Regions from separate parts of the Megasphaera indica genome, predicted to be linked through region 3. Evidence: riboswitches for the same ligand, from Rfam matches in the RefSeq annotation. Region 3 holds a riboswitch; each other region holds the start of a gene.
The links. A riboswitch is a leader RNA that binds a small molecule or an ion and turns the genes downstream of it on or off. The one in region 3 is predicted to bind S-adenosylmethionine.
Positions count from the first base shown of each region.

Region 1 (7,665 bases), on a different contig from region 3:
ATCAAGGCCGAAATGAAACAGATGAACCTCATCAGCGGCCACAACCGGGACAAGCTCAAAAAAGAATCGGCCCAGGATATCCTGACCCTCCAGGCCGACGGCCTGGACATCTGGGTCGGCCGCAACAACCGGCAGAACGACTTTTTGACCTTGAAGAAAGCCCATCCCTATGACCTCTGGTTCCACGTCAAGAACCAGCCCGGTTCCCACGTCATCCTGGCCTGCCATAACGTGACGCCGACGGACGCCCAGATCGAACGGGCTGCCCAACTAGCCGCCTACTACAGCAAGGCCCGGGAAAGCTCGAAAGTCGAAGTCGACTGCACCCTCGTGCGCCACGTCAAGAAACCGGCTCATGCCGTCCCAGGCTACGTCATCTTCACCGACCAGACGACGTACATGGTAGAACCGAAAAAATAATGGTTTGTGGCTCGTGGTTCGTAGGGGCAGGCCGTAGGCTCTCCTCATAGGAGAGCTGTCAGCGAAGCTGACTGAGAGGTTGCCTTTTATCGTTTGAGGTTTGGTGTATGATGTTTGAGGCGATGGTTATTTGCTTAATTTGTGGTAAAATATTGCAAAAATCAAGCCGTTTAGGGTATAATGGGATATTGAATAGACTAATAAGGGGGTTCGTAAATGCGAAGTATGACTGGTTTTGGCAGCGGTTCCGGCAACGACGGGAAACTGGCTGTCACTCTTGAAATGCGCGCTGTGAACCAACGTTTTTTGGAATTGAATATCCGCATGCCTCATGCTTATCTGGCCCTGGAAGACCGGCTGCGCAATGGCATCAAGGCCGTCCTCAAGCGGGGCAAAGTCGACGTCTTCGTCACCGTCCAGGACCTGGACCCGGCGGCACCGGATGTCCGCGTCGACCACGCTGCCTTAGGCGCCGTCAAGACGTCCTTGCAGGACGTGAACGACCGTTTCTTTGAAGGTAAGGCCGTGACCCTCGGCGATGTGACGTCCCTAACCAAGGACTGGTTCGTCCAGACGCCGCCGGTCATCGATGCCGATGCCAGCTGGCCGCCTTTTGAAGCCGCCCTGCAGGGTGCCTTGGACAGCATGGTCGCCATGCGCGAACGGGAAGGGGCCAATATCAGCCGGGATCTCCTCAGCCGGGCCGATAAGATGGCAGCCCTCGTCGAATCCATTGCCAGCCGCAAGGAAATCATCGTCCAGGCCTATGAAGAACGGCTGGAAAAGAAAATCCTGGCCCTCATGGATAAGGTCCAGGCCGCCGTTCCCGATGAAGACCGGCTCTTGCAGGAAGTGGCCATCTATTCGGATAAAGTCGATTTCACCGAAGAAGTCGTCCGCTTCCGCAGCCACTTGAACCAGCTGCACGCCATGCTGCAAAGTCCCGGCGAAGTAGGGCGCAAGCTCGATTTCCTCATCCAGGAAATGAACCGCGAGACTAACACCATCGGCTCCAAGGCCGGCGACCTGGCCGTGACCGAAGCGGTCCTGCAGCTCAAGAATGAAATCGAAAAGATACGCGAACAGGTGCAGAATATCGAATGATGAATTTCAACTTATTAAATATCGGCTTCGGCAATGTCGTCATGGGCGACAAAGTCGTGGCCATCATCAGTCCTGAGTCGGCGCCCATCAAGCGCCTCGTCCAGGATGCCCGTGATGGGAATACCCTCATCGATGCGACTTTTGGCCGCAAGACCCGGTCGGTCCTGGTCATGGACAACGGCTGGATCATCTTGTCGGCCTTACAGCCCGAGACGATTTCTCACCGCATCGTTCCCGCCGGCAGCGATTCCTTCTGGGAAGATGCCGCTGACGACGGGGAAACAGAAAAGGAGTAGTAATGCTATGAATGATTCCGGATTGCTCATCGTCGTGTCCGGCCCGTCCGGAGCCGGCAAGGGGACTATCTGTTCTGCTCTGCGGGAACAGTTCCCCAATATCCAGTATTCCATTTCCATGACGACCCGTGATCCCCGGCCCGGGGAAGTAGACGGCGTCAATTATTATTTTGCCGATAACGCGCGGTTCGAGCAGCTCCTGGCAGAAGATGCCTTCCTGGAACACGCCAAGGTCTACGACCATTACTACGGCACGCCCAAGAAGTACGTCTACCAGATGTTGGAAGAAGGCAAGCATGTCATGCTGGAAATCGACATCCAGGGAGCCATGCAGGTCAAAGAACGGTATCCCCAGGGCGTCTTCATCTACATCGTACCGCCCAGCCGGGCTGTGTTGGAAAAACGCCTCCGCGGCCGCCAGACCGATTCGGACGACGTCATCGCCGGCCGCCTGGCCAAGGCCCGGGAAGAACTGGACTGGATCGACCGCTATGATTATGTCATCGTCAACGACGATTTGGATAAGGCCGTCGACGAAGCGGCTTCTATCTTGAAAGCCGAACAGTGTAAAGTGACGCGCAATGCCCATCGCATCGCCCATACGAAAGAATTGTACAAATAATAGGAGAGATGAACTATGTTAATTAAACCGACTCTTGAATCCCTGATGACTAAAGTGGACAGCAAATATACGCTGGTTACGCTGGCTGCCAAACGGGCCCGCCAGCTTACCGATGGCGACGAACCCCTCGTCGACGTCGATACGACGAAAGTAGTTTCCATTGCCATGGAAGAAATCGACCAGGGCAAGATCACGTATGAAGCACCGCGTGACGGCATTAAATAACACGGAGGTGTTTTCCATGAGCTTGGAAAAGAAAAAGATTGTCTTAGGAATCACTGGCGGCATTGCGGCCTTCAAGGCGGCTTCTATTGCCAGCCAGCTCCGCAAGCGGGGGGCCGAAGTCAAATGCATCATGACCGACCATGCGACGAAACTGATCACGCCCTTGACGATGCGGGAAATTTCCGGCAATCCCGTTGCCGTATCCATGTTCGACGATGTGCCTGAATTCAACGTAGAACACATCGCCTTGGCCCGCTGGGCCGACGTCTTCGTCATCGCACCGGCGACGGCCGACATCATTGGCAAAGTCGCCAACGGCATTGCCGACGACATGCTGTCGACGACGGTCATGGCTACGACGGCACCGGTCCTCATCGCACCGGCCATGAATACCAACATGTATCTCAATCCCATTACTCAGGACAATATGGCCAAGCTGAAGAAATTCGGCTATCATTTCATCGCTCCCGACAGCGGTCATCTGGCCTGCGGCATCGACGGCGTCGGCCGCCTGCCCGAACCGGATACCATCGTCGACTACATCGAGCTCCTGGCCTGCCGCAATGACCTCCTGAAAGGGAAGAAGGTCATCGTCACGGCTGGTGGCACGCGGGAACCTATCGACCCGGTCCGCTTCATCGGCAATCATTCCAGCGGCCGCATGGGCTTTGCCATCGCCAAGGCTGCCGTTATGGCCGGTGCTGAAGTCACCCTCGTCGCCGGGACGACGGATAACCTCAAGACACCTGTCGGCCTGGCCCGCCGCATCGATGTCGGCAGTACGCGTGACATGAAAGCTGCCGTCGATTCCTATTATGACGACTGCGACCTGGTCATCAAAGCCGCAGCTGTCGCCGATTACCGTTCGGCCCATCCGGCGGAAAACAAGATCAAGAAAAACGACGATACCCTGACCATCGAAATGGCCAAGAACCCGGATATCCTCTATGGCCTGGGCCAGCGCAAGACCCATCAGACCCTGGTCGGCTTTGCTGCCGAAACGACGAACGTCATCGAATACGGCACGAAGAAGCTCAAGAAGAAGAACCTCGACATGCTCGTCGCCAACGACGTCAGTGCCGAAGGAGCCGGCTTCAAAGGGACGACCAACATCGCCACCCTGCTTTTCCCGGACGGCTCTATGGAAAAATTGGAAAAAATGGATAAAGACGAACTCGCTGCCATCATCGTAGCCCGCGCGGCTGCCATTATGGCGAAAAAGAATAGTTGATAGCAGGGAGTTTGCAGAAAAAGGACTGTCGCATGTGCGACAGTCCTTTTTAGCAGTCAGCAGCTAGCTGTTAGCAGTTAGCAAATGAATTTAACTTTAAAAGTGTCTTTACAAACTATGGGCCGATCACAAAAAAATACACGGCCCGTGGCCTTGTGCGTAGGGGACGCCTGGAAGGCGTCCCGCTGTGATATTCGATCATAGCCCATTCGGGCTTAATAGGGCTTAATAGTATGTTTTTTTAATCACGAACCACGAGCCACTAACCACTAACCCGCCCTACGATGGCTTTGGCAAAGCCGTTGAGGTTGGTCGGGCCGACGGAGAGGATGGGGCAGTTATTTTCTTTGGCTTCCGTAATGGCCCAGCGGACGAGGGGCGTCTTGCCGTCTTCCAGGTTGACGACTAAGAGGGACGCTTCTTTCAGCATCCGGTCATCGCCCGGCTGGCCGCTGATGAGGAGGACGGCACCGAAACGGCGCTGGATGCGGCGCTGCCAGTCGGGATCGCCGCCGGCCAGGGCTATCTGACGGCCCGTGAGGAAGCGGTCCAGCTGGCGCGTATAATCGCGCTGGGTCATGAAGGAGGGCAGGTCCAGGCCGCGGTCTTCCGGGTCCCGGACGGAACGCGACGCTTCCTGGGGCGTCACTTTCCGCGGCGCCTGCCCTTTGGTCAGATCCGGCCGCACCTGGCGCTTGTTGAGTTCCTTGCGCAGGGCCAGGAGTTCGGCAATCTGGTTGGATGCCGTTTCCTTTATCTTTTCGATATACTGTTCCTGCTTGCGGATGCGGTCTTCGTACTGTTTGCGGTCCTGTTCGCGGCCCGTCCGTTCCGCATCGAGTTCCTGGCGCAGCCGTTCCAGTTCAGAAAGGACGGCCGTGCGGTTCTTGGCTTCCAGGCGCAGGCGCAGGAGTTCTTCCCGGTCGGCGTCCATCTGGGCTTTTTCTTCCCGCAGCTGCTGAAGTTCTTCTTTTTCTTTGCCCATCATCATGGCCGGCGTTTCCTGGCCGCCAGTGACGGCTTCGTCGGACCAGGGCTGGTCGCAGATGGCCATGAGATAGATGCCCAGGGCATGGGCTGCCGCGTGCTTGGCCATCTGCACGTCTTCAAAGACGTCGGTCAAGCCGAGAATCTGACTGTCCGTCTGGAGCATGAGCAGGTCGATGATGCCCATATAGGAAAAAGATTCCATAGTCTGCGCCATATCGTAGCGTTCGAGGTGGATCGTGCCGGCGTAGATTTCTTCCGGGTTCTGTTTGGACGTATAATACGTATTGATGAGCAGCCGGTCGGCCGTCCGTTCGTAGATGCGCAGTACCAAGGCGTCTTCCTGGTCTGTGCCGGTGTGGCGGCTGAAGGTCAGCCGTTCCTGGGAAAGAAGGGTCGTCACCAGGCTCGGGGTCTTGTACCATTTGCCGAATACTTCTACCCGCTTGGCCAGCCGCAGGTCGCCGGGCTTGCTGCAGGTTGCATAATCAAAATAAGGGTCGTTGAAGAATATATCTCTAGGCCGCAATTTGGTCATATCTAATCATCCTTTCTATCTTCTCCATTATAACCCTGCCTATAGGGCAACGTCTAGTAGACAGGGCAACGTCTAGTAGACAATGTTTTTTAGGCATAAAAAACACTTGCAAAATAGGCGGACTTGAATTATAATGGATGAGCAAACCAAATAAAGAACCATCAAGAGACGACGGAGGGACTGGCCCTGTGATGTCGCAGCAACCTTCAGCTATGAAAGGTGCTAATTCCAGCAGTGATATACTGGCAGATGGGGATTAGAAGCCCCTCTCATGAAGTCATGGATGAGGGGAATTTTTTTTAAGGAGGATCACTCATGGCAAAAAATCGTGAATTCTTTACATCCGAATCCGTCACCGAAGGCCATCCCGATAAAATGGCTGACCAGATTTCGGACAGCATTTTGGATGCCATTCTCGCAAAAGATAAAAACGCTCGTGTTGCCTGCGAAACCCTGGTAACGACTGGTATGGTACATGTCGTCGGTGAAATTTCTACGACGTGCTACGTCGATATCCCGCACATCGTCCGCGAAACGATTCGTGACATCGGCTATACCCGCGCTAAATATGGTTTTGACTGCGACACATGCGGCGTCCTCGTTTCCCTGGACGAACAGTCCCCGGACATCGCTATGGGCGTCGACGATGCCTTGGAAAAGAAAGAAGGCAATACGGATAAGTTCGATACTATCGGCGCTGGCGACCAGGGCATGATGTTCGGCTATGCTACCAACGAAACGGACGACTACATGCCGCTGCCGATTTCCCTGGCACACCGCCTGGCACGCCGCCTGGCCAAAGTCCGCAAAGACGGCACACTGCCGTATCTCCGTCCCGATGGCAAGACCCAGGTCACTGTCGAATATGAAGACGGCAAACCGGTCCGCATCGATACAATCGTCATTTCGGCACAGCACAGCCCCGAAGTCGGCCGCGAACAGATCGAAAGCGACCTCCTCGAATTCGTCATCAAACCGGAACTGCCGGAAGGCTTGTTCGACGACAAGACGAAACTCTTCATCAATCCGACTGGCCGTTTCGTCATCGGCGGTCCTCAGGGCGATTCGGGCCTCACAGGCCGTAAGATCATCGTCGATACCTATGGCGGCATGGCTCGTCATGGCGGCGGTGCTTTCTCCGGCAAGGACCCCACAAAAGTCGACCGCTCGGCCGCTTATGCAGCCCGTTACGTCGCCAAGAACGTCGTCGCTGCCGGCCTGGCCGATAAATGCGAAATCCAGCTGGCTTATGCCATCGGCGTGGCCCGCCCGGTTTCCATCCACGTCGAAACCTTCGGTACGGGCAAAGTCCCGAACGAAAAGATTGTCGAACTCATCGAAAAGAACTTCGACCTTCGTCCGGCTGGCATCATCGCCATGCTCGACTTGCAGCGCCCGATTTACAAACAGACTGCTGCCTATGGCCACTTCGGCCGCAACGACCTCGACCTGCCTTGGGAAAAGACAGACAAAGCCGAAACGCTCCGCAAAGAAGCCGGCTTATAAGAGGCGGTTCGATAAACTGAACATCCAGAAAAGAGGCTGTCCCATTAAGACAGCCTCTTTTTGGGTGTTGAGTTTGCAGTTTGTAGTTTTTTAGTGCGACAGCCCCATACAAAGGAGGTGTCCTTTTGATTGCTGAAATCATCATCAATACGACGGCGAAACGGCTGCAGCAGACTTTTTCCTATACCGTTCCCGATGGTCTGGCCGTCCGCGTCGGCAGCCGCGTCCTCGTGCCCTTTGGTCATCGCCGGGAAGAGGGCATCGTCGTCGCCCTCCATGAACAGCTGGACGAACCGGCCGATTTCACGCTGAAGCCCGTCGAAGGCCTGCTTTCGACGCAGACCGGCTTCCAGGAAGAAATGATCCGCACGGCCATCTGGATCCGCGACTACTATGTCTGCAACCTTTCCGAAGCCCTGCGCCTGTTCATGATCGACAAGAAGGGCTTGGTCCGCCAGGAACTCTTGTCCGTCGGCCCGGCTGCGCCTGTAAATCCTGAAGGGCGGCAGCTCCAGGCCTATGTCGCCGACAAGGGGAGCCGTGAAAAGGGCAGCCTTGTCCGCCGCTTCGGCAGGGACCTCGTCGAAACGGCCCTGGCCCGCCAGGTCCTGACCAGCCGGACTTATTACAAGAACCAGATTGCCGACAAGATGGAAGACTGGCTTTCCTTCGTCCACGATGATGACGAAGACATCCTCCACGGCCGGCGGCGCCAGCAGGAACTGCTCAAGGCCTT
Region 1 covers NZ_JBKKJR010000011.1:58,581-66,245, forward strand. The annotation lists gene ACFCTO_RS07145 (Rqc2 family fibronectin-binding protein) at 1-420, shown strand, start outside; gene ACFCTO_RS07150 (YicC/YloC family endoribonuclease) at 637-1,524, shown strand; gene remA (extracellular matrix/biofilm regulator RemA) at 1,524-1,820, shown strand; gene gmk (guanylate kinase) at 1,828-2,442, shown strand; gene rpoZ (DNA-directed RNA polymerase subunit omega) at 2,458-2,667, shown strand; gene coaBC (bifunctional phosphopantothenoylcysteine decarboxylase/phosphopantothenate--cysteine ligase CoaBC) at 2,684-3,898, shown strand; gene ACFCTO_RS07175 (hypothetical protein) at 4,161-5,423, opposite strand; SAM riboswitch class I at 5,579-5,679, shown strand; gene metK (methionine adenosyltransferase) at 5,739-6,929, shown strand; gene priA (replication restart helicase PriA) at 7,055-7,665, shown strand, end outside.
Region 1: it holds a riboswitch for S-adenosylmethionine, as region 3 does, so the genes downstream of both, metK (methionine adenosyltransferase) here and ACFCTO_RS10320 (methionine ABC transporter ATP-binding protein) in region 3, are expected to answer to the same signal.

Region 2 (7,665 bases), on a different contig from region 3:
CTGTAAAAATCGCCCAAGAAGCCGCCGCGGCTGATGGTGATGAACATGCTGTTATCGGTCTTGATGTACTGGTCATCCATCGAGCTTTGTCCATAGAAACGATAACCATTGGCATTGATGTAATCCCAAAGGGGTGTCGCATTGTCATAGTCGAACTGGTTCATGACACCGGCATCATCGACATAGGCAAAAGCCATAGGGCTGCACATCAGGCACAATAGAAATACACCTGTGGAAATCCATTTTTTCAGCATCTTTTTCCCTCCTGTTGATTTGGTATCGAAACTATTTAGTCTTAAAAAAATACAGTGACAAATCGCGTACATCCAGACGTAAAATCTCTACACATCTACGGATTTCATCCTGCGTGAACTCAGTCCGCGAAGTCAGCTTAGAATACAGCGTAGAGCGGCTTATTTCCAACTGTCTTGCCAATTCTTCACGGGTAATGCCCATCTCTGCCATGCGGCCGTAGAGTTTAGAATAATCATACGTCATAGGGTCCTCCTTTTTTGATTTGAAATCTGTACTTTTCTTCACAAAAAAATAGTACTATAAAAACAGCCTATCGTCAAGGCTTTTTGCACAAAATGTTGAGATTTCTAAACGTTTATTGTATACTTGTGGAAGAAAAAGGAGGTTACCCCATGGAAAATAATATTTTTGGAAAACGCCTGAAACAAGCCCTTGAATACCGTCAAATGCGCGCTGTAGACCTGGCCCGCAAAACCGGCCTGACCCGCGGTATCATCAGTTCCTACATAAATGGACGTTGGAAAGCAAAACAAACCAATGTCATGCTCATAGCCCGTGCCCTCCATGTCTCCGAATCCTGGCTCATGGGGTACGACGTGCGCATGGAACCGGACACGGATTCCCTGACCAGTACGCTCTCGCCTGACGAAACCCAGCTGTTATCCCTCTACCGTACCTTAGACGATGCCAATAAGAAGGCCGTCCTCGACTTCGTCCGCTTCAAAAATCTCGACAACGAAAAATAAATAAAAAAGGGCTTATCGCACATGCGACAAGCCCTTTTTCCATAATAAGCCTCAGCCGAAGACTTCAAAGATGACGATGAACAAGGCCATCAGGCCCAATCCCAGGGAATAGGCACAGAGTTTCTTTTCGATGGGCTGCAAGGGGAAATATTCGTCTGCATCCCGTTCGAGCTGGCCCGTATGGGTCGCAGCGTCTGTCGGGGTTACGGTTTGGTTGTAGTAATATTCGTCAGCCGTCGAAGCGGCAGAAGTGATTCGCGATGCCATAGCAATCAATCCTTTCTATGATGAAGTTATAATGTCGGCGGAACAATGCCGTGATAGAAGATGTAAGAAATGAACAGGCCGACCCAGATGATGAAGCCGACGAGGGCTACGGCATAGACGCCGATGACACGGCCCAGGCCGGATTTCCAGAGCTTGCGTACATTCGTGACCAGGCCGATAGAGAAGAAGCAGAGGCCAAAGAAGACGGCCCGCAGGAGGTTAGCCTGTCCGGCGCCGGCTTTCGCAGCGTCGACGATGCCCGGCTGCAGCCAGCTGCAAAAATGACGACCAGGGCCAGGACGAAGCCAATGATGAATTTCGGGAAGCGTTCCCAGATTTCCCGTTTGGAAACCTTGCCAGCCCCGGATGCGACGGCTGCCCGCGGGTCATTGAGATGGTAAATGAACCAGACGATAATCCAGACACCGAACTTAGCAGCCCAGCCGAGCAAATCGACGTGCCAGATCTGTCCGGCACCGAGGACGACGATAAATAATCCGAGCCATACGGCCCACCAGTCTTCGCTTCGCAACAGGCCCGACCGGTTGACGGCCTGTGCAGATACTTCGTTACTCATACGAACACCCCTTTTACAAAATAAATAAAGACGTGCCGATGACAAAGCCATAAAAAAAGCGCGCCATCAGCTACAGATGACGCGCAAAATCCCTTCCATTTCTCGCTCATCTGCCGGGAAAACTCCCGCTGGAATTGGCACCTTCCGTCCCCACGGAGGTTGCCGCAGCATCATAGGGCCAGTCCCTCAACTGCTCTGGATGATTGATATTCATTCATCAAACATATAAAATGTTTACTCAAATAGTACACTATTAGGTATAAAGTGAAAATATCCTCAGAAGTGCCGACCATCGGGAGGTACAAGACAGTGGCCAGCTTAATCCGTTTCTGGCCCGAAATCCCAAAAGCCGGTCCCCGTTTCTGGGTCATATTTCCGCCGAATCCGTCCTCCTATAACGGGGCGCAATTCGATTTCTGCCGTGTACAGTACTTCTATCGATTTGATGTGCCCTGCCGCAACGTGATGTTCCCCATCCTGTTTATAAGAAAAAGCAGCGTGAGTATGATGAAAATAAGTTCCATCATCATCGCTGACGATATTGCCTGTCAACGAAACCAGCTCCAGCATCCCCTTCAGCTCTTGAACTTCAAAACTGCCCGTTTCTGGGATGAACGTCTGTATTTCTGCCGAACGGCACCCGCCGATGCCCGAAAAAATGGCCGATGCAATCTGTTCTTTCTGACAAATTCCCAGAATCGTGCTGATGATTTCATCCCCCTTGTCCATCCGAATATAATAAGTTTCACCAAATTTGCGATAATCCATACGTCATTCCTCCTGTAACATCATAACCTACTGCCACTGTAAGACCGGCACCAGAAAAGAGACTTGTTAGTTCGTTTGTAGAGTACCCTCTCTATTGATCCATATAGGCTGTAATCGAAACGATTTTACCATTCTCCACACCAAAGCTCAATCCACACATTCCCGAAGGATGAGTGAAAATAAGTAATTTCTTCATAATAACGCCCTTCCCGTTTCACAAGCGCTTACAATTTTCCAAGAGTCTTCAACGCATAGAAACCACAGCTAGCCAATTGTTCCATGTGAGATTGTTGTTGCAAGCCGAATTCCCATTGATGCCACTGGTCTTCGCTTTCAAGTTTCCAAAAACCTAAGTCCGAATGAGGCCTATTATCATAAACAAAAGTATACGCCGTGCCGTCATCATCAATAACGTTGATTGCTGAACGGCTATAGGATTGAACCATCCCAAGATTAACAGCAGAGCTTTCATCTGCATAAAAGGCAAACACTGTATTTCCTATCAATAAAGTTCCAGTAAATAGCAACATACTTACAATTCGTTTCATCATATGCCTCATCCTCCTTAAAAAAGCTTACCTCTCAATCTCAAGATATGCTATATAGATTCTACAAAAAACTTATAAAGTCCTGCAAAGGAAGTTTGTAAATTCAGAATTAATGACACGTCATGTGATTCGTGATTCGTAAAGACTTACCATTATATCAGAATAGGCTATGTTTGAATCTCACAGCGGGCCGCCCTGTCCGGGTCGGCCCCTACGCACAAGGCCGTTGGCCGTGTATATTTTTTTGTAATCGGTAACCGACGTTCCTTTTTCATCGCCTGGCTACGATTCTGTAGGGGCCATCCTGATAAAGGCGGACAGCCACAACTGTCCGTTTTGGCAACCGTCAGGCGCCTTCTTATGGTCGGCGCCTGACGGGCCAAAAAGGCCGCATGAATTTTGTGCATAGCCGGAATTTATGACGAGTGGCACATATTCGTAATACGATTTGAGTATCTCGCGGCTAAGCCGCATATGAGTCCGACTCCACAACTGTACAGTAAAGGCTAACTGCCTAAATCCATCACATAGTATCCGCTTGACGAAGATAAATAAATGACGTTATAATAGACATGAAAAGAGGTCCTGCCGATAGACGGTTGGCCCCGATAAGTCAACAAAAATAGTCGCTTAAGATGGGGGTCTCTGGCGGCTATTTTTGTGTTTTATTTGAACTCTGACCTAGGGCATAACCAATTGCAAATGCGGCCATACCGAAAGATAGTATACTGATAAACAGATCCACCGTTAAAGTCATTGTCCTCCCCTCCTTTCCATTTGGATTGGAGGGGCACACAAAGTCCCTCCGGGAAAAGCAAGGGACCAACCGCCTACCGTTTTAGGCAAAACCTCGGATTCAGTATATCACAGGCAGACATTGCCGTCTACTTGAAAAATTCAATCATCAAAAATCTAGTATAACAGGCGCTGTCACGCGAAGACAGCGCCTGTTTGCTTTGTCCATTTCAAATTCATAAAGACCTGCCATTATATCAGAACAGGCTATATTTAAATCTCACAGCGGGCCGCCTTGTCTGGGGCAGCCCCTACGCACAAGGCCGTTGGCCGTGTATATTTTTACATTGCAAATCTACTCGGCTTTTGTAACCATTTTATTTCATACGTATAAAAATGCACTTTTTTTGTTCGAGAAATTTGGCAAAAATAGGCCCCCAAAAAAGTTTTTTTTAATTTTTTGGTACACTTTTGGAACTTTTGAAAAAAAGAAAGCCTCACAAACGGCTTGGTTAAGCGATTTGTGAGGCAATTTGCAACTATTCCCATTCAATCGTTGCGGGTGGTTTACTGGTGATGTCGTACACGATGCGGTTGATGTGGTCTACTTCGTTTACGATGCGGCTGGAAATTTTATCGAGGACGTCGTATGGGATACGCGCCCAGTCAGCCGTCATGAAGTCAGTCGTGGTGACGCCGCGCAGGGCCAAGGTGTAGTCATAGGTACGGAAGTCGCCCATGACGCCGACAGAGCGGTTATTGGTCAGGACGGCGAAGTACTGGTTGATATCGCGCTGCATGCCGGCATTGGCGATTTCTTCGCGGAAGATGGCATCGGCATCGCGGAGGATGGCCAGTTTTTCTTTGGTGATTTCACCCATGACGCGGATAGCCAGGCCCGGTCCCGGGAAAGGCTGGCGCCATACGAGGTATTCCGGCAGGCCCAGTTCGGCACCGAGTTCGCGGACTTCGTCTTTGAAGAGGTTGCGGAGCGGTTCGATGAGGCCTTTGAAATCGACGACAGCCGGAAGGCCGCCTACGTTGTGATGGCTCTTGATGACGGCTGCATCGCCGGCACCGGATTCGATGACGTCGGGATAAATGGTCCCCTGGGCCAGGAAATCGACGGAACCGATTTTACGGCCTTCATCTTCAAAGACGCGGATGAATTCTTCGCCGATGATTTTCCGTTTCCGTTCAGGGTCGCTGACGCCTTCGAGTTTCTTCAGGAAGCGTTCCGATGCATCGACGCGGATGAAGTTCATGCCGCTGTCCTTGAAGGCCGCTTCGACTTCGTCGCCTTCGTTCTTGCGGAGCAGGCCGTGGTCGACGAAGATACAGGTCAGCTGGCTGCCAACGGCTTTGGAGATGAGGGCTGCTGCGACAGAGCTGTCGACGCCGCCGGAAAGGGCCAGGACTACTTTGCCGTCGCCGACGGTTTCTTTGATATTGGCAATAGCCGTCTTGGCATAGTTGGCCATGGTCCACGAACCGGTGCAGCCGCAGACTTCAAAGAGGAAGTTATGGAGCATTTCCTTACCGTGTTCCGTATGGAGCACTTCCGGATGGTACTGCATGGCATAGAGCTTCTTAGCCGGGTTCTGCATGGCAGCGACCGGGCAGTTGGCCGTGCAGGCTACGATTTCAAAGCCTTCCGGGATGGAAGCGACGTAGTCCTGATGGCTCATCCAGACGATTTCTTTTTCCTGCAGGCCTTTGAACAAAGGCGAAGCCGTATTGACATCGATTTCGGTCTTGCCGAATTCGCGCATGTCGGCGTGTTTGACTTCGCCGCCTAAGGTCTGAGCCATGAACTGCATGCCATAGCAGAGGCCGAGGACGGGGATGCCGAGATGGAAGACTTCCTCTTCGATCTTCGGCGCATTATCTTCATAGACGCTGCCAGGACCACCGGTAAAGATGATGCCCTGGGGCTGAAGTTCTTTAATCTTTGCAACTGCTTTGTGATACGGGTATACTTCACAGTATACGTGGTTTTCACGGACGCGCCGTGCAATGAGCTGGTTATACTGACCACCAAAATCGACAACGATGACGAGTTCTTTGGTATCCATTAAGTGCCTCCTCGTGAAATACTTTCTGCGGCAGCGGCCGCTGCCTAAATCATTCGATTATAATATTATAGCACACGAGGCAGAGAGTGACTAGTCACAAAGGTCTAATACTTCCATTCCCGATACAAATCTTTGAGGATGCAGGCCCGGGTAATCATGCCGACGACGCGCTTGTTGTCCACGACAGGAAGAACCTTCAAGTGTTCCAGAATCATGACGGCTGCGACCTGTTCTACGTCGGCCTTGGGCGTCGCAATCATGACGTTCTTGGTCATCAATTTTTCGCAGGACTGATCCAGGAGGTTCTTGAATTCCTTGGCGTATTTGCCGACGCGGCTGGTATAAATCTTGGTGCCGATGAAGGGCAGGCGCGGAATATGCGGCTTCGAGCTGCGGTACATGAGGTCGGCGCTGGAAATGAGGCCAATGAGGTGGTCTTCTTCATCGACGACGGGCACAGCCAGCAGGCGATGCTTGATGAAGATGCGGAAGACGTCGCGGATGGGAATATCCGGTGTCACCGAGACGAAAACCTTTTCCATGACATCTTTGACGCGGACGACAGGGCGTTCCGCTTCCTTGTCTTCGCCCGGTCCCGGACCTTTATTGATGTTTTCAGCCATTGTCTATCCCCCCTTTTCCCTAGTCGTCGCCATATTCACGGTACAATTCATCGAGGATGTTGCCGCGGGTGACGATGCCGACGATGTGTTTTTCTTTGACAATAGGAATGACCTTCAGATGTTCAGCCACCATGACGCCGGCGATCTGTTCGACTTCCGCATCCGGTGCGGCAATGATGACGTCTTTGGTCATCATATCTTTCGCCGTGCAGGCCATGAGTTTCTTGAACCCCTTGTCGTATTCGCTGATGCCGTTATAATAAATGCTGGCTCCCAAAAGATTGACATAGTGAGGGACATGAGGTTTGACCTTCTTGTAGAGCAAATCCGCATCGGTGACGATGCCGGCGAGCTCATCTTTTTCATTGGTGATGGGAATGGCCGTAATGTGGTTCTTGACGAACATGTTGACCAAATCGAAGACCGACGTTTCCGGTGTTGCCGTAACGAAATTCTTTTCCATAATATCCGATGCCGTACGTTTAGACATAGTTATCACTCCTTTTCCTTATATTATAAGTATTAGACGTGAGACCCCCGATTTCCTGCTTGGGAGGTAAAAAAAGCGCTGTCGCATGAAGACAGCGCTTTTTTACGTTGGTCGTAGGTCGTTCATCGTTTGTCGTACGGGATGAAAAATATCAACCTATCACGATGAACGATGAACTACGAACGAAAAAATTTTAAGTCTAAAGGATTTTGCATGATAGCAGAAGCCTTCATGCGACAGTCCCTTTTAGTTGTTAGTGGTTAGCGGATGGTTTTAAATTTAAGGCACAGCGGGCCGCCCTACGAACAACGAGCCACGAATCACGAGCCACTAAATCCAGCTTATTTCCCGCAATAGGCGATGACTTCGACTTCTACGAAGACGTCTTTCGGGAGGCGGCTGATTTCGACGCACGAACGGGCCGGCAGGTTCTTCTGGAAGTATTTGCCATAGACTTCGTTGACGGCGCCGAAGAAGTTGATGTCCGTCAGGTAAACCGTCGTCTTGACGACATCATCGTAAGAGAGGCCGGCTTCTTCGAGGATAGCGCCGACGTTCTTCATGCACTGTTCAGCCTGTTC
Region 2 covers NZ_JBKKJR010000014.1:13,613-21,277, reverse strand. The annotation lists gene ACFCTO_RS08060 (hypothetical protein) at 1-254, opposite strand, end outside; gene ACFCTO_RS08055 (DUF739 family protein) at 286-498, opposite strand; gene ACFCTO_RS08050 (helix-turn-helix domain-containing protein) at 648-1,001, shown strand; gene ACFCTO_RS08045 (hypothetical protein) at 1,053-1,268, opposite strand; gene ACFCTO_RS08040 (hypothetical protein) at 1,375-1,845, opposite strand; SAM riboswitch class I at 1,949-2,051, opposite strand; gene ACFCTO_RS08035 (PPC domain-containing DNA-binding protein) at 2,164-2,613, opposite strand; gene ACFCTO_RS08030 (hypothetical protein) at 2,838-3,164, opposite strand; gene guaA (glutamine-hydrolyzing GMP synthase) at 4,436-5,971, opposite strand; gene ACFCTO_RS08020 (CBS domain-containing protein) at 6,076-6,594, opposite strand; gene ACFCTO_RS08015 (CBS domain-containing protein) at 6,614-7,084, opposite strand; gene ACFCTO_RS08010 (RidA family protein) at 7,426-7,665, opposite strand, start outside.
Region 2: it holds a riboswitch for S-adenosylmethionine, as region 3 does, so the genes downstream of both, ACFCTO_RS08040 (hypothetical protein) here and ACFCTO_RS10320 (methionine ABC transporter ATP-binding protein) in region 3, are expected to answer to the same signal.

Region 3 (7,665 bases):
GTTGCGTTAGCTGATATCTGTCTGTGTGGCATGGGACGCGAAGTCCAGTATACGTCGGAGGCCGGCGCATCGCGCCTGATCCACATGGCCATCGGCGACGTCCTCTATACGCGCGTGGCCATGCAGGAAGAATCAGTCTTCCGGGACAATATGGAAAAGATGCGCCGCGAAATCGGCAAGAAGCGGCAGCGCTGATTTTGGCTACGAAAATCGGCCGTTCTGTGGTACAATAAAACTGTTCTTATTGCAAACAGAGGAAGGATGATTAGCAGGTGAAGAAATTCTTGGAAATGGCGACTATCGTCGAGAATGAAGCCATTATTCCTGAAGTATGGAAAATGGTATTCCATGCACCGCAGATTGCCCGGGAAGCGCAGCCCGGCCAGTTTGTCAATGTCCATCGCGATGGGGGACAGACCTTTTTGCGCCGGCCTTTTGGCATCGTCGATGCTGATGCCGAAACGGGTCATGTCACCATCATTTACCGCCTGGTCGGCAAGGGCACAGAAGAAATGAAGGGCCTGCACAGCGGTGACGCATTGAGCGTCGAAGGGCCCCTGGGCGAAGGCGTCTTTACGACAACGCCGGGCCAGGTCCTGCTGGCCGGCGGCGGTGTCGGCCTGGCTCCGCTCATCTTTTTGGCCAAGCGCCTGGACCATCCCATCGTGCTCGTCGCCGGCAAGACGGCGGCTGAAACGTTCTGGACCAAGTTCTTTGAACCCTATGCCGGCCAGATTTACGTGACCACTGACGACGGCTCCCTGGGTATCAAGGGCTTTGCCGTCGATGCCCTGCCGCAGATCTTTGCAGAACACGCCATCGACCGCGTATCGGTCTGCGGGCCGACGGTCATGATGAAGACCATCGCCCAGGCGTCGGCCAAAGCCGGCGTCGCCTGTGAAGTGTCCATGGAAAAGCGGATGGCCTGCGGTATCGGCGTCTGCCTGGGCTGCACCTTTGAAAGCCAGCTTGACGGCAAACGCTATAAAGTCTGTGCCGACGGCCCCGTATTTGACGCGAAGGAGGTCTTTGCATGATCAGCGAACGCATTGCCGTCCAGTTTGCCGGTATTTCCATGAAGACACCGGTCATGGGAGCATCGGGGACCTTTGGATTTGGCGTAGAATACAGTGATTTTCTCGACCTCGATCACGTCGGGGCCATTATTTCCAAGGGAATCACGCCGCTGCCGCGGCCGGGCAATCCCGGCGTCCGCGTGGCTGAAACGCCGGCAGGGATGCTCAACTGCATCGGCCTGGAAAACCCTGGCGTCGAAGTCTTCAAGCGGGATATCCTGCCCAAGGTCCATCAGGCCTGCCAGACGCCGCTCATCGTCAATATATCGGCCGGGACTGCCGAAGAATACGGCGAATTGGCAGCTCAGCTCGACGTCGACGGCGTAGCTGCCCTGGAAGTCAATATTTCCTGTCCTAACGTCAAAGAAGGGGGCATCGTCTTCGGGACTCAGCCGGAAGCGGCTGCGGCTGTGACGCGCAGCGTCAAGGACCATACCCGGAAACCGGTCATCGTCAAACTGTCGCCGAACGTCACGGACATTACGGTCATGGCTAAAGCCGTCGAAGCGGCCGGTGCCGATGCCGTATCGCTCATCAATACCCTGACGGGTATGGCCATCGACATCAAGACCCGCCGCCCCTTGCTGGGCAATATCACCGGCGGCCTGTCCGGCCCGGCTGTCAAGCCCGTCGCCCTGCGCATGGTATGGCAGACGGCTCAGGCCGTATCCATCCCCATCCTCGGCCTGGGCGGCATATCGACCTGGCAGGACGCCGTCGAATTCATGCTGGCCGGTGCCAGTGCCGTCGCCGTCGGCGCCCATAACTTCGTCGACCCCAGAGCCGTTGAAACCATCGCCGAAGGCCTGGACCAGTATTGCCGAGAAGAAGGCATCGAACATATACAGGATATTGTAGGGGCATTGGAGATTCGTGGTTAGTGGTTCGTGGCTAGGGATTAGCAGTCAGCAGTCAGCGGTCAGCCGTCAGCAGTTAGCCGCGGTCCCATGGACCGCTTTGTAGGGGCCGTCCCAAAGGGCGGCCCGTTGTGGGAATCCCATTCACGAGCTGCCCTGGATATACGCCAAGACATTTATATACCCATTTGCGTGGACGGGCGCCCCACGGGGCGCCCCTACAGAAAAAAGGAGCTGTCGCATGTGCAACAGCTCCTTTTTTCTATTATTTATTTCTTATTCTTTTTTCGTGATGCGAAGTCGCCGCCGGCCTGGATGACGTTGACGACGACGATGAGGATGATGATCGTCGCCAGCATGACGTCGGGACGGAATCGTTGGTAGCCATAGCGGATGGCGATGTCCCCGAGGCCGCCGCCGCCGATGGCGCCGGCCATGGCCGATGCCCCGATGAGGTTGACGATGAGGACGGTGATGTTATTGATGATTGTCGGCAAGGCTTCGGGAATGAGGACCTTGCGGATAATCTGGAACGGCGTAGCCCCCATGGATTCGGCCGCTTCGACGAGACCGAAGTCGACGTCGCGGATGGACGTTTCGACGAGACGGCTCAGGAAGGGGATAGCAACGATGGTCAAGGGGACGCAGGCTGCCGTCGTACCGATGGACGTGCCGGCAATGAGACGCGTCAGCGGGATGATGGCGACCATGAGGATGATGAACGGGATGGAACGGATGATGTTGACGATCGTGCCAAGGATTTGATTGATGAAGCGGTTTTCCAGGATATGGCCCTTGCTGGTCGTGACCAGGGTGATACCCAGGGGAATGCCGATGATACCGCCAATGACCGTGGCGACGGCGACCATGTAGAACGTTTCTTCAATGCCTTGGAGCATTAACTTAATGATTTCTTGGGACATAACCTAAAACCTCACTTCCAATCGGTAATGTTTTGATGTACGAGAATGCCTTGGCCTGTGTTTCCATATCGCCCATGATGACGACGATGAGGTAGCCGAACGGTTCATCCTGGATGTAGTCGATGTTGCCGTAGAGGACGCTGACTTCGACGTTGAATTTGCGGACGATGTCGGCGACGACGGGGTCGCTGGTCGCAGCGCCTTTGAAGCGCAGGCGGACGAGCATGTAGCGGTCCGGCGACGGCTGGTCGGTGACGCCCAGGTTCTTGATGCCTGCCGGCAGTTCCATGTTGATGATGGACGTGACGAAATCTTTCATGGTCTGGGACTGAGGATTGGTGAAGATGTCGACGACGCGGCCCATTTCCTTGATGACGCCGCTTTCGATGACGGCGACGCGATGGCAGATTTCCTTGACGACGGCCATTTCATGGGTGATGACGACGATGGTGATGCCCAGGCGTTTATTGATGTCCTGGAGCAGTTCCAGGATGGACTTCGTCGTCTGCGGGTCCAGGGCCGATGTGGCTTCGTCGCAGAGCAGGATTTTCGGGTCGCTGGCCAGGGCACGGGCGATGCCGACGCGCTGTTTCTGGCCGCCCGAGAGCTGGGACGGATAGTTGCCGGCCCGGTCACTGAGACCGACCAGGTCGAGGAGGGAAGCGACTTTCTTTTCGATGACGTCTTTGGAAGCGCCGATGAGTTCCAGCGGGAAGGCAATGTTTTCGGCAACCGTACGGGATGATAAGAGATTGAAGTGCTGGAAAATCATGCCGATGTTCTTGCGTTCTGCCCGCAGCTGGGATTCATTCATCTTGGTCAAATCCTTGTCGTCGATGATGACCTGGCCGCTCGTCGGTTTTTCTAACATATTGATGCAGCGGACCAGCGTCGATTTGCCGGCACCGCTCTTGCCGATGATACCGAAGATCTCGCCGTCGTCGATGGTCAGGTTGATGCCTTTCAGGGCCTGGACCTGTGCGGCGCCGCCGTAGGTCTTGGTAATATTTTTCAGTGTAATCACAGTATCAACTCCTCAAAATAGGCGTAACTAGAGAAAGCAACCACAAAAAAGGCCGTCATGCAGATGACGGCCGTATATACGGTTTCATTTCATCTGTCGGAATGTTCCGTTGGAATTGGCACCTTCCCGATAGGGGGTTGCCGCAGCGTCATCGGGCCAGTCCCTCAGCTGCTCTGGATGAAGGGTATATGGTTGTTGCGTCTTATAATAGCACGGATGGCCGGGATTGTCAATGGAAAATCGTTATTGCGCCCAGTCGCCATCGGTAAAGACCGGCACCGTCGTGCCGTCGGCCCTGGTCCCGGTGATGGTCAGGTCCGGCGAACCGACCATGAAGTCGACGTGGATCATGGAGTCGTTGAGGCCGGCTGCGGCAACAGCGTCTTTGTCCATATCGGCACCGCCAGCCAGGCAGGTCGGGTACGATGCGCCCAGGGCCAGGTGGCACGAGGCGTTTTCGTCGAAGAGCGTTTCATAGAAGAGGATGCCCGACAGGGAAATGGGCGAGTGATAGGGGATGAGGGCTACTTCGCCGAGGCAGCAGGCGCCGTCGTCGATAGCGATGAGTTTCTTCAGGACGTCTTCGCCCGTTTCGGCGGCAGCGTCGATGACTTTGCCGTCTTTGAAGGTCAGGTGGAATTTGTCGATGAGGTTGCCGTTATAGACCAGGGGCTTGGTGCTGTAGACCGTGCCGTTGACCGCATCTGCCTTGGGGGCCGAATAGATTTCTTCCGTCGGGATGTTGGCATTGAACAGCAGGTGGTCCGCCGTTTCTTCCATGCCGCCCTGCCAGATATGACCGGCCGGCAGGCCGATAGTCAGGTCCGTTCCCAGGCCGTTCGTATAGTGCAGGCTGGTGAAATGCTGGTCCGTCATCCAGGTCCGGCGCTTCTTCAATTCGGCCAGATGGGCGTCCCAATCGGCCAGGGCATCGGCACCGTCGGCACGGGACGACTGGAGGATTTGCTTCCACAAGGCTTCGTAAGCGGCGGCTGCGTCGAGGTCCGGATAGAGCAGTTTGGCCCAGACGGCACTGGGGACGGCAGCGACGAGCCACGTCGTCTTCGAGGCCATCATGCCGTCGATGTATTCCTTCAAGGCTTCATTCTGGGCTTTCTGCTGGGCAAAGATTTTATGGGTGTCGATGCCGTCCATGAGGTACGGATTCGCCGAGATGAGGCTGAGGAAGGCCGCTTTCTTATGGTAATAATAGAGGCTGAAATCGCGGCGCCAGTCCGGCAGGGACTCGAAATACTGCAAATCTTCGTGTTCGTAGCGCAGGCGGGCCATGTCGTCAGACCGCCAGTTGCAGACGACCTGGGCGGCGCCGGCCGTATAGGCCTCTTTCGTCAGGAGGGCGACGAAGTCGTGCGATTCGACAGGGGCATTGATGACCAGGGTCTGACCTTTCTGGAGATTCAGGCCCTTCTGCAAGAGGACGCGGGCATAAGCCGTTAATTGTTTGGTAGTTGGCATAAAATCACTCCTTAGTAGATGAGGATAGGACAGGGACTTTCCAGGCCGTGTGCTTCCACAGGCGCCAGTTCAGGGCGCTGGCATTGATGGCCAGGCTGATGATGAGGCTGATCCAGTAGCCATAGGGCCCGTAGGATGTGACGTGGGCCATGGCATAGCCCATGGGGATGCTGATGAGCCAGTAGGTCACGAAAGCGACGTAAGTGATGATCTTGACGTCCTTATAGCCGCGCAGGATGCCCTGGACCGGCGTGCCGGCGGCATCGAAGAAGGAAAAGGCGACGGCGTAGAAGATGAACATGCGGATGGCCCAGAACGTTTCGGCATCGCTCGTGAAGATGGCGGCGATATGATCGACAAAGTGGTAAGTCACGACGATGAGGGCGATGGCGATGGTGAAGGCCGTCATCTGGCAGAGCACGGCATACTGCCGGGCAGCGGCGTAGTTGCGGGCGCCGACTTCGTAGCCGATGACGATAGTCGCCGTCAGGCTGATGCTCCAGGGCAGGGTATAGGTCAGGGTCGAGAAACTGATGGCCGCCTGGTTGGCCGCCAGGTATAAGGTGCCGAATTCGGCCATGAGCAGGCCGACGATGGAGAACAGGCTCGTTTCGCAGAAGACGGCGATGAAGATGGGAATGCCCAGCTCCAGCTGATGATAGCCATGGTACCAGCTGAAAGGCCGCAGGCGGCTCCAGAGATGGTAAGAGCGGAAGGGCTCCATCCACTGCAGGACGCCCACGAAGAGCAGGAAGGACAGCCACGACGCGATGGTGATGGCATAGCCTGTACCGATACCGCCCATAGCCGGAATGGGGCCGGCGCCGAAGATGAGCAGGCGGAAGAGGATGATCGTCAGGACCAGGTTGGTCACTAAGATGGCCATGGAAACGTGGGTCTTGCCGTGGGCGTCGACGATGTAGCGCATCGTCGCCTGCAGGCAGATGGGGACCAGCCCCAGGGCCAGGGCCTTGAGGTATTCCCAGGCGATGTAGCGGACCGGTGCGTCGAGGCCCATGAAGTCGAGAAAGGGCGGCAGCAGAAAGGCGCCGGCCAGGAAAATGACGGCCGTAAAGCCCAGGCTCAAGTAGAGGCTCTGCATGATGTACGTCGGGATTTCCTCGGTCTTCTGAGCGCCCCGGAGCTGGGCGATGATCGGCGAGATGCCGAAGAAGATGCCGCACAGGCCGGCAAAGACGGGATACCAGATGTTGACGGCTACGGCGACCCCGGCCAGGTCAATCGTCCCGGCCTGACCGCTGAAGATAGAACTGAAGACGGACGTCCCGACCTGGGCCATCTGGGTCAGGAGCAGGGGAAAGAACAGGGCCAGGAAATGGCGTAATTGGAACCAATGGGGGAACATGATATCCTCCTTGTATGAAAAAGGGCTTGTCGCACAACGACAAGCCCTTTAAAGTTGTTAGTGGCTAGCAGTTAGTTGTTAGCGGATGGCTTTAAATTTAAAGGCCTTCTTCAAACATCAAACCTCAAACTGTACAGAAAAAGGGACCGTGCATGATGGCCGAAACCTTCATGCGCCAGTCCCCCTTTTCAGTCGAACTTATTTACCCATAGCATTGACTTTGGAAGCCAAACGGGATTTTTTACGAGCTGCAGTGTTTTTATGGAGAACGCCTTTCTGTGCGGCGCTGTCGATTACGCTGCTAGCTTTATCGAATGCTTTTTTAACAGCTTCAGCGTCACCAGCGGCGATAGCTTCGGTCGTACGGCGGATAGCGGTATGAACAGAAGATTTAACCTGAGAGTTAGCTGCGTGGCGAGCTGCGTCTTTTTCCATCGTTTTGATATTGGATTTAATCTGCGGCAATGGATTCACCTCCCTAATTTACAAGAACACTAGAAGAAATTTTACCATATGGCGCAGAAAAAAGCAATACCTTTTTTACAAGACATGCGATTAAGCTTTGCCTTCCGAGCCGAGGACACATTTGATCTTGTGAGCGACGATGTCATGGACGAACTGACGGCCGTCGGCGAGGTACTGGCGCGGGTCGAAATGTTCCGGATGCTGTGTCATGTGCTGACGGATGCCGGCAGTCAGGCCGAGACGGAGGTCGGAGTCGATGTTGATTTTGCAGACAGCCATGGAAGCTGCTTTGCGGAGCTGGTCTTCCGGGATGCCGATAGCGTCAGCCAGGTTGCCGCCGTTTTCGTTGATGATCTTGACATATTCCGGTACGACCGAAGATGCGCCGTGGAGGACGATCGGAAAGCCCGGCAGGCGTTTGGAGACTTCTTCGAGGATGTCGAAGCGGAGTGTCGGCGGTACGAGGACGCCGTCAGCG
Region 3 covers NZ_JBKKJR010000022.1:26,964-34,628, reverse strand. The annotation lists gene ACFCTO_RS10340 (MurR/RpiR family transcriptional regulator) at 1-195, shown strand, start outside; gene ACFCTO_RS10335 (dihydroorotate dehydrogenase electron transfer subunit) at 273-1,037, shown strand; gene ACFCTO_RS10330 (dihydroorotate dehydrogenase) at 1,034-1,957, shown strand; gene ACFCTO_RS10325 (methionine ABC transporter permease) at 2,203-2,856, opposite strand; gene ACFCTO_RS10320 (methionine ABC transporter ATP-binding protein) at 2,837-3,880, opposite strand; SAM riboswitch class I at 3,967-4,064, opposite strand; gene ACFCTO_RS10315 (aminopeptidase) at 4,124-5,356, opposite strand; gene ACFCTO_RS10310 (MATE family efflux transporter) at 5,361-6,722, opposite strand; gene rpsT (30S ribosomal protein S20) at 6,921-7,187, opposite strand; gene fba (class II fructose-1,6-bisphosphate aldolase) at 7,278-7,665, opposite strand, start outside.

Region 4 (7,665 bases), on a different contig from region 3:
CTGACCGGCCCCATGCGCCGGAACGGGACCGTTTTGTCTTATCCAAGGGCCATGCGGCCCCAGCTTATTACAGCATTTTGGCCCATAAGGGCTATTTGCCCCTGGCCTTGCTCGATACGCTGCGGACGGTTGGCAGTGCCCTCCAGGGCCATCCCAATTTGGAAAAACTGCCCTGTCTCGACTGCGCTGTCGGCTCTTTAGGCCAAGGCCTGTCCATTGCCAACGGCATTGCCCTGGCCTTGAAACTGCGCCATGAAACACCGGAAGTCTTCTGTCTCATCGGCGATGGGGAACAGCAGGAAGGCCAGATTTGGGAAGCTGCCGCTTTTGCCTCACAGCACCATTTGGACAATGTTTGTCTGATTGTCGATTGCAATGGCCTGCAGCTCGTCGATTCCTTGGTGTCGATCAAGAATATGGAACCGATAGATGCGAAATGGGAAAGTTTCGGCTGGCATGTCCTCCGCGTGGATGGCCACGATACAGATGCCCTGTACGACGCTTATGGCGCTGCCAAGGCCTATCGCGGCAAGCCGACGGTCATCCTGGCCCATACGGTCAAGGGGAAGGGTGTATCATATATGGAAAATCAAGCGAAATGGCACGGTGCGGCGCCGGATGAAGCCCAGTACCGCCTGGCCATGGATGAACTGACAACGGAGGTGCCGTAATGGAACGAGTACCGATGCGCGACGGCTATGGGAAGGCCCTGCTGGAACTGTGCCGCCTTCACGACGATGTCCTCGTCCTCGATGCGGACGTCGCCAAATCGACGCGGACCGAATGGATCCGCCAGGAATATCCTGAAAAATATATCAATGTCGGCATATCGGAACAAGACCTGGTCGGTACGGCAGCCGGCCTGTCGCTGACGGGCTTCGTCCCCTTCATTTCGACATACGGCGTCTTTTTGACAGGCCGGGCGTGGGGACAGATACGCAATACGGTCTGTTATAATAATCTCAACGTCAAGCTCGGCGGCGCCCATGCCGGCATTTCCGTCGGCCCTGACGGCGCTACCCATCAGGCTCTGGAGGACATCGCCCTCATGCGGGTCATTCCCCATATGATGGTCATTACGCCTTGTGACTGGTGGGAAACGTATAAGGCGACGATGGCCGTCTATGATATCAAAGGGCCGTCATATGTCCGCTTTGGCCGCAATCCGGCGCCCGTCGTCACCGATAAGGATACGCCTTTTGACCTCTATAAGGCGGCCATCTTCCGGGATGGGAGTGATGTGACCCTCTTCGCCAACGGCCTCATGGTCCATGAAGCCCTGACGGCGGCGGATGAACTGGCCCGGGAAGGTATTTCGGCCCGCGTCGTCAACATCCACACGGTCAAACCGCTGGACCTGGATACGGTCTGTACTTGTGCGGCTGAAACGGGGGCCGTCGTCGTCTGTGAAGAACATCAAATCATGGGCGGTCTGGGAGGGGCCATCTGCGAAGCCCTGGCCCAGCACTGCTGTGTCCCAGTAGAACTCGTCGGCATCCAGGACCGCTTCGGCGAATCGGGGAAACCGGATGATCTCCTGAAAGCCTATAATCTCTCGGCCAGCGACGTCATCCAGGCCGTCCATAACGTGTTGAAGAGAAAGTAAAGTGGCTCGTGGTTCGTGGTTCGTGACTCGCAGCCTCCCCTTGAGAGGGGAGGTGGCCTGAAAGGCCGGAGAGGTTAAATTTAACACCATCCGCTAACAATGGACCAGAAAGGGCCGCCCTTTGGGACGGCCCCTACGATGAAATAGGCTGTCGTACGTGCGACAGCCTATTTTGTCATGCTAAGTCCGTATAGAATTTTTCGATGTATGCAAAATCGGTAATTCGTTGTTCCTTTATCGTTAACTGATGTATAATAGGAATAACTACTTTTTGGAGGCGAGTTATCTTGTATACGAAAGCGTTATTGACCGACCTGTACCAGTTGACCATGATGCAGGGCTTATTTTTTGAAGGCAAGCACGAACAGCAATGCGTGTTTGACCGCTATTACCGGACCAATCCCTTCCAGGGGGGCTATACGGTCGTGGCCGGGCTGGAACATCTCATCGATTATGTACACAATATACATTTCAGTGACGACGACCTGGCCTATCTGAAGAGCACCGGTTTTTTCCAGGACAAATTCCTCGATTACCTGAAAGACCTGCGCTTTACGGGCGACATCTATGCCATGCCCGAAGGGACCGTCGCCTTTCCTCAGGAAGTGCTCCTGCGCGTCCAGACCAAGAAGGACGAAGCCTTACTGTTAGAAACGTGCATGTCCATGATCATGAACCATGAAAGCCTCATTGCCACCAAGGCTCGCCGCGTCCGGACGGTGGCTGGTAAGGACAACCTCATGGAATTCGGCCTGCGCCGGGCCCAGGGGAAATCGGCCGGTGTTTACGGCGCCCGTTCGGCCATGATCGGCGGCTTTAACGGGACCAGCAACGTCCTGGCTGGCGCCAAATTCGGCATGCCCGTCTTAGGGACCATGGCTCACAGCTGGGTCATGAGCTTCTCGTCGGAACTGGAAGCTTTCCGCGCCTATGCCCGCCAGTACCCGAACAACCTCATCCTCCTGGCCGATACATATAATACGCTGAAACAGGGCGTCCCCGATGCCATTACGATCTTCAAGGAAATGAAGGCTGCCGGCACCCTGCCCAAGGCTTATGGTATCCGCCTGGATAGCGGCGACCTGGCTTATTTATCGAAAGAAGCCCATAAGATGTTTGCCGATGCAGGCTTCCCAGATGCCATCATTGCGGCCTCGAATGACCTCGATGAAAACCTCATTTCCGAATTGAAAGCCCAGGGCTGCGCCATCAACTCCTGGGGCGTCGGCACGAACTTGATTACGGCCAAGGACAGTCCGTCCCTGGGCGGCGTCTTCAAACTCGTCGGCCAGTATGACGATGGGAAATTCGTGCCGAAGATCAAGATGAGCGACAATGCCGAAAAGATTTCCAATCCGGGCCTGAAGAACGTCCTGCGCATTTACGATAAAGATACGGGGAAAATGAAAGCTGACATCATCATCCTCGAAGGTGAAAGCATCGACGAATCGAAAGACCTGCTCCTCCAGAGCGATAAAGCACCGTGGCGCTCGCGGACGATTCCTGGCGGGACTTACCGTGTCCAGAAGATGCTCGTCCCCATTTTCCAGAAAGGCGAACTGGTCTATCAGAAACCGGACCTCAAAACCATCATGGCCTATGCAGACCAGCAGATCCAGACTTTGTGGCCCGAATACCTGCGCCTGGTCAACCCGGAAGAAATGTGGGTCCAGCGCAGCAGCAAGCTGTCAGCTTTGCGCGATAAAGTCTTGAAAGAAGAATCGGCTCATTTCTTTTAGGGAGATGATTCCATGAAGGGAGCTATCATCGGCGATATTGCCGGCTCCATCTATGAATTCGATGAAACAGCGGAATCCCTGGATTTTCCTTTATTTGTTAAAAACAGCCGTTTTACTGATGATACGGTGACGACTGTAGCCGTAGCGGCAGCCCTGATGGAGGGGAAGGCATCCTGCTGCGGCTATATCGAACCCTTGCGGCGCCAGCTCCGCTACTGGTGCCGGAAATATCCCGACGCCGGTTTTGGCGGCCTGTTCCGCCGCTGGTTCCTGGCCGACGAGGCACCGGCTTACGGCAGCTATGGCAATGGGGCGGCTATGCGCGTCAGCCCGGCCGGCTGGATTGCCGATACTCTGGAGGAAGCCCAGGCGCTGGCAGAGCTGACAGCCGTCGTCAGCCATGACCATCCCCAAGCCATCAAGGGTGCCATTGCCGTGGCGTCGGCTATCTTCCTGGCCCGGCAGGGGAAGGAGAAAGAGGCGATTGCCGCATATCTGCGGTCGCATTTCTATGATCTGTCCCGGACACTGGCCCAGATACGGCCGTCTTATGGCTTTACCTGTACGACGGACGATAGTGTGCCAGAAGCCATCGAATGTTTCCTGGAAGGGACGGACTATGAAGATACGATCCGCAAGGCGATTTGGCTCAACGGCGATACGGATACGCAGGCAGCCATTGCCGGCAGCATTGCCGAAGCCTATTATGGCGTGCCCGATGCCTTGTGGCAGCAGGCCCTGCCATATGTCGGTGACGAAGAAATGAAGGGCGTCATTCGACAGTTCTATGAAAACTATATTGGTTCGAGGGGGAACTCTTTTGATTTCAACAGAGACAAGCAAGAAATATGAAAAACTCCAGCAGATCTTAAAGGACATGGGCAGTGTCGTCGTCGGCTTTTCCGGCGGCGTCGACAGCACCTTCCTGACCTATGCGGCTCACCAGGCTCTGGGGGACCGGGTCCTGGCCGTGACGGCCGTTTCGGCGACCCTGCCGGGCAGTGAAGCGGCTGATGCCAAGGCCATGGCCAAGGTCATCGGCGTCGAACACCGCCTGGTCCATTCGACGGAATTCGAGGACCCGGACTTCGTCCAGAATCCGCCAGATCGCTGCTATATCTGCAAGAAAATACGCTTTACGTCGCTCGTGGCCCTGGCCAAGGCCGAAGGCTATCAGTGGGTCGTCGACGGGGGGAATGTCGATGACCTCGGTGATTACCGGCCGGGTATGAAAGCCCTGCAGGAATTATCCGACGCCGTCCGCAGCCCGATGATCGAAGCGGGCCTGGCCAAGGCGGATATCCGGGCTTTGTCGAAGGAATTCGGCCTCCAGACCTGGAATAAGCAGAGTGCCGCCTGCCTGGCCAGCCGCGTCCCGTATGGCGTGGAACTGACGCCGCACCGCCTGGCTCAGATCGATGCGGCCGAAGCCGCCGTAGCGCCTTACGTCCAGGGCTCCCTGCGCGTCCGCTATCACGGCGATGTAGCCCGCATCGAAGTCGCCGTCGATGAAATCCCGTCGGTCCTGGCCCATCGGGAGGAAATCGTCCGGGCCATCAAGGATACGGGCTTTACGTACGTCACCCTCGATTTGGGCGGCTATGAAATGGGCAGCCTGAACGACGTAATCCATACTGATGAGGAAGTAAAGTGATATGGCTATTTCAAAGAAAATAAAAGATGAAATGCTGCAGCGGTTCCAGGACCAGTACGGTATCATGAAACCGGCTCTGCACTATAATTCTCCTTTTGAATTGATGATTGCCGTCATCTTGTCGGCCCAATGTACGGACGAACGGGTCAATATCGTGACGGCCGGCATGTTCCCGGAATATAACACGCCGGAAAAGATGCTGACCCTGGGGACGGCGGGACTGGAAGAAAAGATACGGACCTGCGGCCTCTATCGCAGCAAGGCCAAGAATATCCTGGCCAACTGTGCCATCCTTTGTGAAAAATATCATGGCCAAGTGCCGCAGACTTTCGATGAGCTGGTGAAACTGCCCGGCGTCGGCCGCAAGACGGCCAATGTCCTGGTCAGTATCTTGTTCAATACGCCGGCCATTGCTGTTGATACCCACGTCTTCCGCGTGTCCAACCGTCTGCAGCTGGCCCAAGGGACGACGCCGCTGGAAGTCGAAAAGGGCCTGCAGAAGGCCATTCCCAAGGAATGGTGGAGCCGGGCCCATCATTGGCTCATCTGGCATGGCCGCCGGGTCTGCAAAGCCCGCAAGCCTTTATGCGATAACTGCTTTTTGGCTGACCTTTGTCCCAGTTGTCAGAAGTAAAACGTTAAATCAAAATAAATACATTGACAAGTCGTTAAAAATTTTATAAAATAACACCAATACAGACAAATTTCATAAGTTATATCGAGAGCAGCTGAGGGACGGGCCCGATGACGCTGCGGCAACCTGCCTACGGTAAGGTGCCAATTCCTACAGGCTATTCCTGAAAGATATCATTATGACTGAGGCGCAGCTTGGAGGCAGCGCCTCTTTTCTTTTGGCGTATTATGTACTTATTTTCACATCATTCAATCATTCTTAGGGGGTATTTTCATGAACAACAACTCTTCTGGCGGCAAGGCTATCCGGGGGCTGGATGTGCTCATCCTGGGATTCGCCTTCTTTGCCACCTATTTTGGCGCCGGCAATTTGATTTTCCCGCCCCAGCTCGGTTTGAACAGCGGCAGCGATTTCCTGTCCGGCCTGGCTGGCCTGACCCTTTCGGGTATTTTTCTTCCTATCTTCACGCTCATCGTCATCGGCCTCAACGGCGACGTCCACTCCATTACTGAACGGGTAGGGAAGAATACGTATAACGTCCTCCTGGCAGCCCTCATGCTGGTCTGTACCTTCGTTTCCATTCCCCGTACGTGTGCGACGGCCATCCAGCTCGGCATCCAGGGCAACCTGCCGGCAGCACCGTTCATCCCGCTGGTCATCGCCTATTTCGTCATCAGCTTCTTCTTCGTTGCCGACCAGAACAACGTCATGGACCGCATGGGCAAATACCTGACGCCGCTCCTGGCCCTAATCCTGGTCATCGTCGCCTTCGTCGGCATCTTCAATCCACTGGGGACGCCCGTCGCTCCGGCTGTGGACCATCCCTTCGTCAATGCCTTCCTCGGCGGCTATAATACGGGCGACGTCCTGGTCAGCTTCATCATGGCCGCTGTCTTCATCAGCTCCATTTACGGCAAGGGCTATACGACCGTCGGCCAGCGCAATAAAGTGCTCATCTACTGCGGCATCGTTTCCTTCGTCCTGCTGCTCATTATCTACGGCAGCCTGCTCTACATGGGCGCCTGTGTCAGTGGTGACTATGCGCAGAACATCGGCCGTGCGGAACTCCTGGTCGCCATCATCCAGCGCGTCGGCACGTGGGTCATGGTTCCCATGGGCATCGCCGTCGTCCTGGCCTGCCTGACGACAGCCATCGGTCAGATTGCCGCCGTTGCCGAATTCACCAGCACGGCTACGGGCAACCGCATCAGCTATAAACAAGTCGCCGTCGCCTGCTGCATCTTGTCGGCCCTGACGGCCCTCCTCGGCGTCGACGGTATCGTCACCTACATCGGCTGGATTTTCGGCGTCTGCTATCCGCCGTGCCTGGCCCTCCTGGTCTTGGGCATCATCGGCCGCTTCATGCCCAATAACGGTGCTTACAAGGGCTCTGTCTACCTGGTCACGATCTTCGCCCTTTTGGAATCCCTGCCGGGCCTGAGCAGCCTGGGCTTTGCTAAAGCCATCGTCGCCGCTACGCCCCTGTCCACATACGGTTTCGGCTGGATCGTGCCCTTCATCATCGGCCTCATCGGTGGCTCCATCATCGGCCATTTCGTATCCGCCTCAGAACCCGTAGAAGCCGAAGCGAAATAAGATAGTTTGTGGTATGGAGTCTGTAGGGGCGCCACGTGGGCGCCCCTACTAGCCACTAAAAATAGACTGCCTTTTAGGCAGTCTATTTTTTTCCCGACTTGCATAATCAATGACTTATCTCTATAATTAAAGAATAATCTCGAGTAAAAGGGGGTAATTTCATGGATTTGAAAAAACTATATATCGATGGCCAGTGGGTGGCGCCCTTGTCTGGCCAATATATTGACGTAGAAAATCCGGCGACGAAAGAAATCTTCGCCACTGTCGCCGCGGCTGGTGCCGATGATGTCGCTGCCGCTGCCCAGGCGGCTGCCAAAGCTTTCCCGGCCTGGTCGGCTATGCCGCTGGAAGACCGCATCACCTTCATGAAGAACCTGCTGGTCCAGATGATTAGATTGGAACCGCAGTTCGTCGACGCCGTCGTCAAGGAATTAGG
Region 4 covers NZ_JBKKJR010000001.1:84,867-92,531, forward strand. The annotation lists gene ACFCTO_RS00465 (transketolase) at 1-671, shown strand, start outside; gene ACFCTO_RS00470 (transketolase family protein) at 671-1,606, shown strand; gene ACFCTO_RS00475 (nicotinate phosphoribosyltransferase) at 1,894-3,345, shown strand; gene ACFCTO_RS00480 (ADP-ribosylglycohydrolase family protein) at 3,358-4,197, shown strand; gene larE (ATP-dependent sacrificial sulfur transferase LarE) at 4,166-4,999, shown strand; gene nth (endonuclease III) at 5,001-5,633, shown strand; SAM riboswitch class I at 5,712-5,810, shown strand; gene ACFCTO_RS00495 (branched-chain amino acid transport system II carrier protein) at 5,907-7,229, shown strand; gene ACFCTO_RS00500 (aldehyde dehydrogenase family protein) at 7,391-7,665, shown strand, end outside.
Region 4: it holds a riboswitch for S-adenosylmethionine, as region 3 does, so the genes downstream of both, ACFCTO_RS00495 (branched-chain amino acid transport system II carrier protein) here and ACFCTO_RS10320 (methionine ABC transporter ATP-binding protein) in region 3, are expected to answer to the same signal.